DNA from 4 places in the Desulfosporosinus sp. SYSU MS00001 genome. Region 3 is predicted to be linked to each of the others. Evidence: riboswitches for the same ligand, from Rfam matches in the RefSeq annotation. Region 3 holds a riboswitch; each other region holds the start of a gene.
The links. Region 3 has a riboswitch for cyclic di-AMP ahead of ACPUYX_RS04315 (C40 family peptidase). Riboswitches for the same ligand answer to the same signal wherever they lie in the genome.

Region 1 (3,181 bases), on a different contig from region 3:
TCGCACCTGCAGTATTATTATAAAGAGATGGCACATAATAACTAGCATACTGAACAACCGCTTCTGCTTCGATGGCAATAACCGTTGAATCTGCAAGTATGAGGGCAAAAGCCATCATGTAGCTGACGAAACTTCCATGGGAGTACTGGCAATAACGTACAAGTCCCCCGGATTCGGGAAGCATGGCACCTAATTCGGCATACACTAAGGCGATAAACATAACCGCGATACCACCGCCAAGCCAAGCGAAAATTGCGGATGGGCCAGCGAGATTACCCGCCTTCTGCGCAGCGTACAACCATCCGGAACCGATTATGGCCCCCAATCCCATCATTGTTAAATCAAGCAAACCAAGTTCTCGTTTTAGCCCTTGCCTCATACAGCCGCTTTGTCCTGATTTTTACGGACAAAGCAATTCACCTCTTTTCTCTCTACTTTAATTTCAATAAAAGTTTAATTATGATGAAATACTTTTAATGATTTAAAACTATTATACAACTGAAATCAAAAACAAAGAAATATGTTCGTAATTATATTTTTTTATAGTTATTAATAGTTTAAATTTTAATTATAATTCAAATGATGGCAATTAATATTCCATACAATGGGTTTATATCAAATTTTAGCAAAGACATAGTTCGAAATAGATTATAATTTTAAGAATCTTATATATAACACGATGTGTTTTGCAATTTTAATTACAATACAAAGTAATTATTTGGATATATTTAGATTGGACACCTACAAAAGATATCATTAGTTATTTAATAATTAAATTGACTATCAAAAAAAACCTAAACTATAGAACAATTGTCGCCACAAAATACATGTATTTGCCTGAATTAACAATCCCTTTTGCTCAAGAAATTTTACATATTTCTTTCTGTGAATATCTCGCCCATTTTTTTCTCCCTCTTCTAATTCAAAGAAATATAGATATCTATTTCGGTATTCTCCATATCACCATCACCTTGATATTCTTGTTTGGGTACAGCAAAGAAACCTCGATACAATCGTACCAGGGATCAGGCATCAAAAAATAACTTAGAATTAAGTAAATGAAAGAACAATGCAGATTTAATACGCATAACTAATTATGATAAAAGTACGCCTGAAAAATAAGCTTGTTAGGAGTATTTTCACTGTATTTACTCCAATATGGTGCTATATATTCTGGAATTAAAGGATTAATATTATTAACAGTTGAATAAACAATCGCTGAATTCTCAGGAAGCGGGGGAACCATAAACGGGCTATTGATTAGCCCAATGGGGTGAATCACAGAATGTGACGGGTTATTTCTTTCGACCCGAACCCGGCAGCTAACCTCGTAGGCGTTGAAAGGGGGATGAAAAACAAACCATACGAATTGGTTTGTTTAAAACTTTTAACACTAACCCCAAACAGGGGTTTTTCTTTTGTTAAGGAGCAGGCTAATGTTCCGCAATATTAATTTGTAAAATATAGCTAAACTATAAAGTGATATGAAGGGATACATAATGGAAAAGGGATTGAATTTCTGTAAAGAACGACCATTAACCACAGCAGGTATGCTCGTGACCCTCGGTGTTGTTTATGGTGATATTGGGACATCACCATTATATGTAATGAAAGCGTTAGTTGAAGGAAATGGACAATTAAGCTCAATTACCAACGAGTTTATATACGGTTCCATTTCCCTTATATTCTGGACCATTACATTACTTACCACGATTAAGTACGTCCTCATCACACTCAAAGCAGACAATCATGGGGAAGGCGGCATCCTTGCTCTATATTCGCTAATTCGAAGAAAGGGTGCCTGGTTTATTGTTCCGGCTATGATCGGGGCGGCAACCCTTTTAGCGGACGGTATTTTAACTCCGGCAGTTACCGTCACAAGTGCCGTAGAAGGATTAAAATGGATTCCCGCCTATATCAATAATTTCGGTTCAAATCAATCCACTGTGATTATAATTACCATTGTTATTCTTTGTGTTTTATTCCTCCTGCAACGTTCCGGAACTGAGATATTAGGACGATTATTCGGCCCGATTATGCTTTTATGGTTTCTCATGTTAGCCTTTCTAGGCATAATTCATATTTTTGGGAACCTGAATATACTGAACTCACTATCTCCATACTATGGAATTAAATTGTTGTTTAGTGATCAAAATAAAGCTGGTTTTGCGATCTTGGGCAGTGTATTCTTGGCCACAACAGGTGCTGAAGCATTATATTCCGATTTAGGACATGTCGGACGAAAAAACATTTACGGCACTTGGCCGTTCGTTAAAATCTGCCTGCTTCTAAACTATTTCGGTCAAGGGGCTTGGGTGCTGCAGATTAAGGATAATCCCGGAATACAACATATGGCCGATTTTAATCCATTTTTCGAACTAATTCCTGGTAACTTCCGTATTTTTGGTGTCATATTAGCGACTCTTGCAGCAATTATTGCTTCTCAAGCCTTAATTAGTGGGTCCTATACACTCGTTTCAGAAGCAATTAAATTAGATTTATTGCCAAGATTAAAAATTTACTATCCAGCTATGTCCAAAGGCCAAATGTACATTCCAATCGTCAATCACCTTTTGATGTTTTCTTGTATCGGAGTAGTTCTCTACTTCAAAACTTCATCGCACATGGAAGCAGCTTATGGATTAGCTATTACAATTACGATGTTGATGACTACAATCTTGTTGTTCAATTGGCTTATTAAGAAAAGGGTGTCGAGGCTACTCTCACTTCTCGTGCCTATCATTTTTGGGACTTTGGAAATTGGTTTTTTCATTTCAAGTGCAGCGAAATTTTTTCGCGGCGGATTTATAACAGTGTTTATTGCTGCTCTGATTTTAATACTAATGATGTTATGGTATAAAGCAACAATTTTTGAACAAATCGTGACAAAAGAGGTATCATTGGAAGATTATATTGATACGCTTGGGCTGCTTAGAAATGATGAACATCTTCCGGTATACGCTACAAATTTAGTTTATTTAACAAGCAAATCTAAACCTGGAAAAGTAGACAAGGAAATTATTTATTCGATTTTAGATAAACGGCCAAAAAGAGCGGAAGTTTATTGGTTTATCAATGTTCAGGTAACCGATGAACCAAGGTCTATGTCCTATACTGTTGAAAATTTCGGAACTGATTATGTTTTTAAGATTCAACTTCGTTTGGGATTTAGGGTTGAACA
Region 2 (3,181 bases), on a different contig from region 3:
GTATAAAATCAACGATGGCTTGATGTTCATCCTTACCACTGCCTTTTATTGAGAATGGCTCTCCAAAATTCATGTATATAGGCTTATTCCTGCTTATTGGCCCCAAGTCTTTAAGGATTTTGCCATTTCCCCAGAAATCAGTTTTAATTGCTGCCGGAATTACTTTAACCCCAGCAGCCTTGGCTAATTTGATCCCTAAGGAATTAAATTTTTCAGGTTCAAAGGTTAAGGTTCTCGTACTCTGAGGGAATATGATTACAGATGTTCCTTTATTTAAAAGCTCTTTTCCTTTTTCCATGACTATTTTAAAGTCTTCCCGAGGGTTATCTCTGCCTACGACGATGGGATCTCTTGAACGCATGATTGAGCCAAAAAACGGATGTTTAATTAAGCTGTCTTTAACAACAAACGTCACATTCATGAAGGGTTCGATTAAGCAAGGAAAAACAAAAGTTTCCAAGGTGCTCATATGATTACTAATAAATACAACCGGCTCATGACAAGAAGAGATATTATCTAACCCTCTTAAATGAAATTTACCGCCGCATCCTTCAATAATTTTTAAGATATCGATGCTCGATTTAACCCAAACAGCATCATCATAGCGTCCTTGATTCGCCAAAATACGTGCCTGGTTTATAACATTGACTACTCCGGCTACAAAAACCAACCGGGTATCCAGAACAAGACGGTCCCCTAAAAAACGTTTATTTGGAGGGGTGTCATATGAGTTAGTATGAAAGTAAGGCTGCAAAACGTGATACCTCCCCGAGAAATTATAATTAAATCCGTAATAAATTCCCGATTCCTAGGTCATATTGTACCATTATCCTCTATACGAGTGAAGTAGTTGGTCGACAGTTGTATGGCACTTGTATGTACGGATAACTAATCAGCATAATTGTGTAATCTCTGGTTTGTAACATTTGTTCACACTTTCGTAAAACACGTTCATAGTTTGGTAAATACCATTTAATATACCTCCGGTATAATTACGAAAGGAGGCGAAGAACTCCTATCATTTTAACGCCTTCCGGTCCAGGAAACATCTTCCTGGACGAATAAGGTTGACACGTTTTGGCCGCCAACTTATAATACTAAAAACTAGTTGTCAGTCATTCCAACTAAATAGCTAAAGACGCGCTGAGTTCCGCACTTAGTGGAAACGGGGGACCCATATTTTCGGGGTGAATCCGGCTTAAGCCGGTAGGGCTATCTCTTAGCCCGAATCCATCAGCTAACTTCGTAAGCGCTTTCAAGAGAAAACTTCTGAAATAGGGTCCTGCGTTCAGTATGTTAACGCAGGACTCTTTTATGCATTTTGAAAGGAGGACTGCCAACTTGCCGGTTCCTTCCGGGATATAAATCGTTGGATGAAATAAAAAAATGAGTTTATTATTATTGGTACCCCCATAAAAAGTAATATTCTTATGTATTACTAAGTGAGACACTATGGAGGTTTCAAGGAGGAAGTAAATTGAAAGAACTTAAATTCCGAGTTTGGGATAAGGTCAGGCAAAAAATGTTTAAGCCTCAAGCCATTTCCTTTGATACGCAGACGTTAGCTCCCTTCGCAGTCAGTGTGCCCGGTCGTTCGTGGGAACCGGCTGAAAAGTTTGACTTGCTGCAGTGGACAGGTTTGTCTGATGCCAAGGGTAGTAATGTTTATGAAGGTGATGTTATTAGCATTTCCTCGGTTATGTACCAGGTGATTTGGAATAAATCCATTGGCGGTTTCGAACTCTTGGAAGCAGGAAGCTCTTTTAAGAGAAACATTATTGATGTTGGAATTGGCGAGATCGTCGGAGATCCATACCAAAATGTCCCTTTGACTGTAACTTCTGGATTGTAAAAATGGGCTCAATGCTTTGTTGGAAATCCGCCGCCGAGGGAGGAAAAAAATGGCCTATTGTGGTAAGGTACTGCTGGTTGACGATGACCAAAACGTTTTGGAACTGGTCAAATTATATGGGGAAAGGGAAGGTTTTAAAGTTATTGGTGTGAGTGACGGCGACTTGGTTCTCGCCGTATTCGACCGGGAAAATCCTGATGTGGTAATCCTTGATATCATGCTTCCTGGTCAGGACGGGTTAACCCTCTGTCGTAAATTAAGGGCGGTTCGGATGGTTCCGATTATCATGCTCACAGCTAAGGGGGAGGAAGCAGACCGCGTTTTGGGACTGGAAATGGGAGCAGATGATTATGTTTCCAAACCGTTCAGTCCCAGGGAATTGGTGGCCAGAATAAAAGCGGTCTTGCGCCGTACCCAACCGATAGAAAAAGCAACGTATTGGAAATTAAAATATCCGGGGCTGGAAATCCTGGCGGATACCAGGACCGTTTTGATTGATGGTGAAAAAGCGGAAGTTACTCCCAAAGAATTCGATTTGATGTATTACCTTGCCCTGAATCCGCGCCGGATTTTCAGCCGGGAGGAACTGCTTGCAGCTGTCTGGGGATATGATTTCTTCGGTGATCAGCGGACAATTGATGTCCACATCCGCAGGTTAAGGACCAAACTGGCATCTTTGCCGGTTGAATACTTGACAACCGTCTGGGGTGTGGGATACCAGTTTACACCTCCTGCCAAAGGAGGAGCGACCACGCCGTGAATATATATCTGGAGAAGGGCAGGCAAAAACTTCAATGGGTAATCCGAGCCCTGCATCGATTTGGGCTTCGTATTAAACGTTTACTGCAGGAACAATTTAACAAAAATCTTTACACCAGGATCTTGTTTACGAATGTCACAGCTTTTGTCATTGCTTTTCTTGTCGTGATGCTCTTTTCCAGCTTTGTGGTTAAGCAGGTAACCTACGATCAGATTCAACAAGAATTGTTACGGGAAGCTAAACGAGTAAACTTTGCTTTACTCCAACAAACGGACAGCCCATGGAGCGTCCCGTTTGATCAGCGATCAAACAGTCAGGTTCAGGCTCAGGCTCAGCAGGACTTCTTGAAATATCTGGCCGGTATCTTTGACGCTAAAATTACAATTTTTGATATGACAGGAAAGATTACAGCCACATCTGCTGAGCAGGAAATGGTGCCTGGCAGCCAAATCGATAACAAATACATTCAGATACTTCAAAAAGGTTTAATATCGACGACCCGATCTGTGGATCCGGATACCGGACAGCCAATCTTTGCTGCCGCTGTGCCCATGGGGAACAACAAGGGT
Region 3 (3,181 bases):
GGTATTACAAGAACGATGTTTTCAAAGAGTTGGCGGAACCGAGACAATCCACGTCGATGTTCGAGTCATCGCTACAACGAATCGAGATCTTGCCGCGGCTATCACCACCGGAACCTTTCGAGAAGATCTTTACTATCGCTTAAATGTCATGGGTATTGTCATGCCTCCCCTTCGATCCCGAAAAGAGGATATCCCGCTTCTTGTTAATCACTTTCTGGAAAAATTTGATCCTACCAAGAGTAAAAAAATTTCTTCTGAAGCGATGAAGACCTTAACCCAATACAACTGGCCAGGAAACGTCAGAGAGCTGCAAAATGTTATTGAAAGAGCACTTATTGTATGCCAGGGTTCAGAAATCCAATCGGTGCATTTTCCTAAGGAATTGCTCAAACATCTTGAAGAATCGCCAACACCGGAGATCCAGCTTTCTGAAAGTGGTTTTTCTTTAGGGGAGTTAGAGAAACATCTTATCATTAAGGCTCTGGAAAAACACAACTATAATCAGACCAAGGTAGCAAAATATTTAGGAATTACCCGCCCAACATTGCTTTATCGCCTGCAAAAATATGGTATCAAGATATGACCACAATTAAGGGGCTGCAAAAGGCATAAACGTCCTTTATAAAATAAAGCCCTGCATAAATAGTAGTTCAAATCCACTTATATGCAGGGTTTCATTTATGAAAACGGATAGATATTCATGATGCAACGGCCCGTCCCCTATCCGCGACTTGTTTTAGATATGATCACTTCCGTAATCAACCATTTTCCGATTCAATTCCGCAAATTCCCGGCTAATTTCCGGTGCTTCAAGCCACTGACTTTGAGGAGAACAGCGATCAAAGTAATTTAAAAACTCCTTAAAGCGATCACCGCTATAAGCATCTCGAAACCCCTCCAGATTAAAATGCGACGAGAAATTGCAGTTTAAGTTTAAATGATTATATAAATCCTCACTGATTAGCTCTGGATTTCGCGTCTCCACAACCTTATGAAAAGAATCAAAAACTTTTTTCTGTTGCCTAGAATTAAGTCTATACACAACACGTCCCCCTTATTAAATTAAGATCTCCTAAAATAGAGAGTTATTATGCTGTTAGTATGCCCTTTAACTTCTAGAGTTTGCATCCATTCAAACGAGAAATGACAAGTTTCTAAGAGTAAGTTTAAAACTTCACAAGTATTTCATAAATAAATTTAGAGGACATTTGCATATAGTGTCGAATAAATAATGATATGCTTTAATGAAAGGAGAAGGAATGCCGAATCTAGGTCGTCTAGAACGGGGGATTTTATTTATGGGGTTAATCGCGTATAATGCGCGAAGGGCTTACACCTTCCTGCCCGAACCCGTCAACTAACCTCGTAGGCAATTGTGAAAGGTGAATAATATGCAATGGTCTCGTAAACTGTCTCAGATTCAAGGCGAAGTACTTAGCCAACTCAAGCATTTCGATTGGACTCAGAAAAAACTGGTTATCCAACAGTTTTCGCGCGATACGTTACGAAAGATTTCTTGGAAATCGCCAAAAGTTATCGGTACCTTATCAATTTCTCTCATTTTAATAGGTGGGGTTACCTACAATCTTACAACAACGACTTCTGCGGCTGCAGTTCTTGTTAACGGTCATCAAATTGGCCTGGCAAGAAATTCAGCGACGGCCGAAAACCTTGTTAAAACAATTTTGCAACAGGAAGGCAAACCATATGGCCTAGCTGCCAAAACTCATGACGTTATAACTTATGAGAACGTCAGGGTTAGTCCGGCGACCTATCTGGAATCTTCTTTAAATGAAGAAAAACTAGAAAACGACATAACTTGTTATGTTGATGGTTACACCTTAAAAGCAGATGGTTCCGTTGTGGCTGTTTTGCCAAATAAGGAAGACGTGGACAAGGTTCTTAAAAAATACCAAGATTATTATGCAAAACCCAGCTCTGAAAATAAGATTGAATCAATAAGTTTTGCCGAAAATGTTAGTGCCGAAAAAGCTGAAGTCTCCCCGGATCAAGTGAAAACACCTGATCAAGCCTTTAAGGTATTGATGGATGGCAAGATAACGACCAAAAATTATACCGTTCAGCCTAATGATTCCTGGTGGCTTATTGCCCGCAAAAACGATATGTTAACCGATGAGGTATTAGCCGGAAATCCGGGATCAACTAAAAATACCATGCTGAAACCTGGAGAAACTATAAAGCTTGTTGATTCCACACCCTATCTTACGGTTGTTAGTCAAGGAACTTATTCAGGGTCGGAAACAATACCCTATGATGTTGTATCGAAAATAGATCCGAGTTTGGCCTTTGGCAATTCTAAAGTTGTAACCCAAGGAAGTAATGGCGCAAAATTAGTTACTTATTCCTATGTGCGTAAAAATGGTATCGACGTAACCAAAAAGGTATTAGCTGAAAAAGTCACTCAAAATCCTGTGAATCAAGTCATTGCCAAAGGACCTGGCAATGTGACAGTTGCTTATGGGATTTCCCGTGGAAGCAGTAATAATTCATCTCTTGTAGGTCGAGCGCTCAGTTTAGAAGGTACGCCCTATGTCTTCGGCGGAACTACTCGCAGTGGTTTTGACTGCTCGGGTTTTACAAAATATGTTTATGCTAATTCCGGAATATCCCTGCCGCGAACTTCTTATGCACAGTTTGCTTCAGGAAGTCCTGTCAGCAAAAATGACCTTCAGCCCGGTGATTTAGTGTTTTTCACTACATATACTAGTGGCGCATCTCACGTAGGCATTTATATGGGGGGGGGGCGATTTATTCATGCCAGTAACCCCAACAGTGGTATTGAAGTCTCCAGTCTCGGTGACAGCTTTTACGCTTCACGTTATCTAGGAGCGCGCAGGTATAATTAGTAAGGAAAATTACGCTTGAAAAGGGACCGTGAAAACACGGCCCCTTTTCATTTTTTAGGGAAGGAATTATTTACCTCTGAAGCAATGAAATTTTTGACAATCAAAATGAAGACAGCAATACTCAAATAATAAATGGTCATGGTATAAAAGAAATTCCACCCTTCACAGAGAACGAGAATTTTTAGATTCAGAAGTATACGTTGTCCAATAATCGCAATACCAAAGGGAACTATCTTCCAGTACCATTTCTCAAGAACACATACAAAAAAAACTAAAAGTACAGTTTCAGCGAGCTGATATGTAAAAATAAATAA
Region 4 (3,181 bases), on a different contig from region 3:
ATCGAAATATTCTGCGTTTTCCTGAGAAATGTTTTTACTCTTTAAGAGCTGTAAAAAGCCGCGAACTGTTGTCATGGGATTCCTTACTTCATGGGCAATACTTGTTGCCAGCTCACCAACGAGATTCAATCGATCTAAACGGCCTATTTCTTCTTCGGCAAGCTTGCGTTTGGTAATATCCAGGAGTTGCATTAGAAATAGTTGGGTTCCGTCAATATCTTCAAACGGATGCTGATATACTTCATAAATAACATCTTTAATAATGCACTGCCATTGCAGGGGCCCGTAGGTTTGGGTTTTAGATTCCATATTACAGTCCTTGCAAGGACGATTTCTGTTAAAAAGGAGTTCGAAACATTTCTTATTAGCAGGTTCGCCCTGAATCTCCTTAAACTTATGATTAGCAAAAACAACGTTTCCCTCAGAGGTACGCAGATAAACTAAACCGGGGAGTCCATCTAAAATAGCATGAAGACGTTTTTGCTCATCTGCCAGGGATTTCTCCAAGCACTTCTGATCGGAAATATCCCGAAAATAAACAGAGAGACCTTCCGGAGAAGGGTAAACGTTTACTCTAACCCAGCCGCAGGAAAGTACTGAGAAAGCCTCAAAATAAATATGTTTTTGGGTAAGTTTAGCTTCTGTAAATTTGAGGAAATACAGATCGTCTGATTCAGGGAATATATCCCAGTAGTATTTCCCGAGAATTTTTTCCTTTTTTGAAGATAAGAAAAGCTGGGCGGCGGACCCATTGACATAAACGAATTTCCAGGAATTATCCAGAACATAAAAGTAATCGGATATATTGTGAAAGATGCTGTGGATTCTGATATCCGGTTGATCAGCAGCCTTATTGTTAGGGATGGTACCGTCAGCAGTCGGGCAAGCAATCGCATAAAAAACTCCCTCCGTAGGAATGGGGATCAGCATCCAGGAAAATTGCTGATAGGTGCCATTGGAAAGACAGTAGCGATTCGTTAAGCCATGAATTCGATTTCCCTTCATCACTTCTGTGATCGCTTGGATTGAAGAATTTTGGTCATCAGGATGAACAAATTGCTGGATGATCTCCACTGCTGTTAGTTTTTTTATGGTTTTTTGGGTAATTCCAAGAAGTGTTGGCAGAACTGGATTGCTGTATTGAATCCGTCCATCTAAGGAATTGATAATAAAGACATAATTGAAATTTAAGAAGACTTTTTTCAGCTTAAGAAGCTCCTTTAAGGAAACCTCTGGAATATTTGTATCCAAAGCTAACTCCTTTTCTGCATCTATCGTATCAAATGCCCTTATAACTCTAATATGTACTAATCAATAAATAGTAGTTCTACAAATTAACCTTAATCCCTTTTTAATAACAATTATTTAATATATACATTACCATCAGGGCTGGCGTTAGTATCAATGCTGCTCTATTATAGAATTGATTATAATCTATAGATGTGATATAATAGGTTCCAATAAATGTATTTTGCAATATGGTTAAAATGATAATCTTTCAAGATTATCTAAATATCCTAAATCGCTTAATTCTTTTTAGAAGCGGGGGAACCATTAATCTGGGGTGAATCCTCCAAAGGAATTTTTTCCTGTAAGAGGTAGGGTTACTTTCGACCCGAATCCGTCAGCTAACTTCGTAAGCGTTGAAAGGAAAGAACGATAGGTTAGGCTCTTATTGCCCTGCCTTATTATTCTTTTGCTTTTTCGACTTAGCTGACCCCAGACACTGCGTCTTGGGGTTTTATTTTATTTGAGGGAGGATATTATAGATGTTAAATTACGAACTGACCGAAGGGAAAACGCTTGTTACTTTGAGCAAGGCTGCCGAAAAGAACAGTTTCATAAATCCTGAATTATACAGCAAATACCAAGTTAAACGAGGGCTTAGGGATCTTGACGGAAGAGGTGTCCTCGTCGGTTTAACCGAAATTGGTGAAGTACACTCATATATCCTGGACGAAGGTGAAATTATACAAGTTCCAGGCCGATTACTTTATCGTGGCTATGATATTTCCGATATGGTCAATGGATTCACACGAGACGGCCGATTTGGCTTCGAAGAGACTGCCTTTTTATTGCTTTTTGGCCATCTTCCTGACCAGAAAGGTCTAGAGGATTTCAAACGGATTCTGGCTGGTTATCAGAAGCTGCCGGAAGATTTTGCCCGCGATTTTATTATGAAGGCACCCAGTAAAGACATTATGAATGCTCTTGCGAGAAGCGTTCTTGCCTTATATTCTTTTGACGATAACCCCGACGATCCTTCCATCAGCAATGTTTTAAAACAATGCTTGCTGCTAATAGCCTGTTTTCCATCCTTAGCGGTGTATGCTTATCAAGCCTTATCCCATTACCACAGCAATCAAAGTCTCTTTATTCACAGTCCGCGTCCGGAGTTAAGCACAGCAGAGAACATTCTGACAATGCTGAGACCGGACAGCAAGTACACCAGACTTGAAGCTGCGCTCCTGGATCTCGCTCTGGTGCTGCATGCTGAACATGGCGGGGGAAATAATTCGACCTTTGTTACTCATGTCGTGACTTCTACCGGCACAGATACCTATTCGGCGATGTCGGCAGCTATAGGTGCTCTCAAAGGGCCGCGTCATGGCGGAGCTAATATTAAAGTAATCAAGATGTTTGAAGATATCAAGAATCAACTCAAGGATTGGAATGATGATGAAGAAATTGAGCAATATCTAACTCGGATTTTGACAAAAGATGCCTTTGACCGGTCCGGCTTGATCTATGGGATAGGCCACGCCGTTTACTCCATTTCAGATCCGAGAGCTGTTATTCTTAAAGATTATGCAGCTAAACTGGCCCAGGAAAAAGGACTGGATGATGAATTTAAACTCTACACATCAGTAGAAAGGTTAGCTCCTCAAGTAATCGCTAAGTTTAATAGGATGTATAAAACAGTCAGTGCCAATATCGATTTTTACTCCGGATTCGTATATAAAATGCTCAATATTCCTGTTGAAATGTATACACCTATGTTTGCTATTGCTCGAATCGCAGGCTGGAGTGCCCATCGTATTGAGGAAATTGTTAATGCCGGGAAAATTATCCGGCCGGCTTATAAAAGTGTGGCGCGAAAACAAAAGTACCTTGATTTGATTGAGAGAAATTAGTCCCTTTAATATAGAAGTTATTCTCATTTATACAGAACTAAATATGC

Region 1: another riboswitch for cyclic di-AMP. It lies ahead of ACPUYX_RS17125 (KUP/HAK/KT family potassium transporter); the one in region 3 lies ahead of ACPUYX_RS04315 (C40 family peptidase).
Region 2: another riboswitch for cyclic di-AMP. It lies ahead of ACPUYX_RS11510 (YopX family protein); the one in region 3 lies ahead of ACPUYX_RS04315 (C40 family peptidase).
Region 4: another riboswitch for cyclic di-AMP. It lies ahead of ACPUYX_RS06765 (citrate/2-methylcitrate synthase); the one in region 3 lies ahead of ACPUYX_RS04315 (C40 family peptidase).

What each region holds. Positions count from the first base shown of each region.
Region 1 covers NZ_JBNFTW010000011.1:15,725-18,905, forward strand. Annotated here, with positions in the region: gene ACPUYX_RS17120 (APC family permease) at 1-379, opposite strand, end outside; cyclic di-AMP (ydaO/yuaA leader) riboswitch at 1,207-1,352, shown strand; gene ACPUYX_RS17125 (KUP/HAK/KT family potassium transporter) at 1,500-3,181, shown strand, end outside.
Region 2 covers NZ_JBNFTW010000005.1:261,634-264,814, reverse strand. Annotated here, with positions in the region: gene ACPUYX_RS11515 (lysophospholipid acyltransferase family protein) at 1-754, opposite strand, end outside; cyclic di-AMP (ydaO/yuaA leader) riboswitch at 1,132-1,267, shown strand; gene ACPUYX_RS11510 (YopX family protein) at 1,478-1,852, shown strand; gene ACPUYX_RS11505 (response regulator transcription factor) at 1,902-2,612, shown strand; gene ACPUYX_RS11500 (sensor histidine kinase) at 2,609-3,181, shown strand, end outside.
Region 3 covers NZ_JBNFTW010000002.1:194,549-197,729, reverse strand. Annotated here, with positions in the region: gene ACPUYX_RS04325 (sigma-54-dependent transcriptional regulator) at 1-583, shown strand, start outside; gene ACPUYX_RS04320 (hypothetical protein) at 737-1,042, opposite strand; cyclic di-AMP (ydaO/yuaA leader) riboswitch at 1,251-1,387, shown strand; gene ACPUYX_RS04315 (C40 family peptidase) at 1,392-2,867, shown strand; gene ACPUYX_RS04310 (hypothetical protein) at 2,915-3,181, opposite strand, start outside.
Region 4 covers NZ_JBNFTW010000003.1:59,657-62,837, forward strand. Annotated here, with positions in the region: gene ACPUYX_RS06760 (ATP-binding protein) at 1-1,251, opposite strand, end outside; cyclic di-AMP (ydaO/yuaA leader) riboswitch at 1,514-1,658, shown strand; gene ACPUYX_RS06765 (citrate/2-methylcitrate synthase) at 1,770-3,134, shown strand.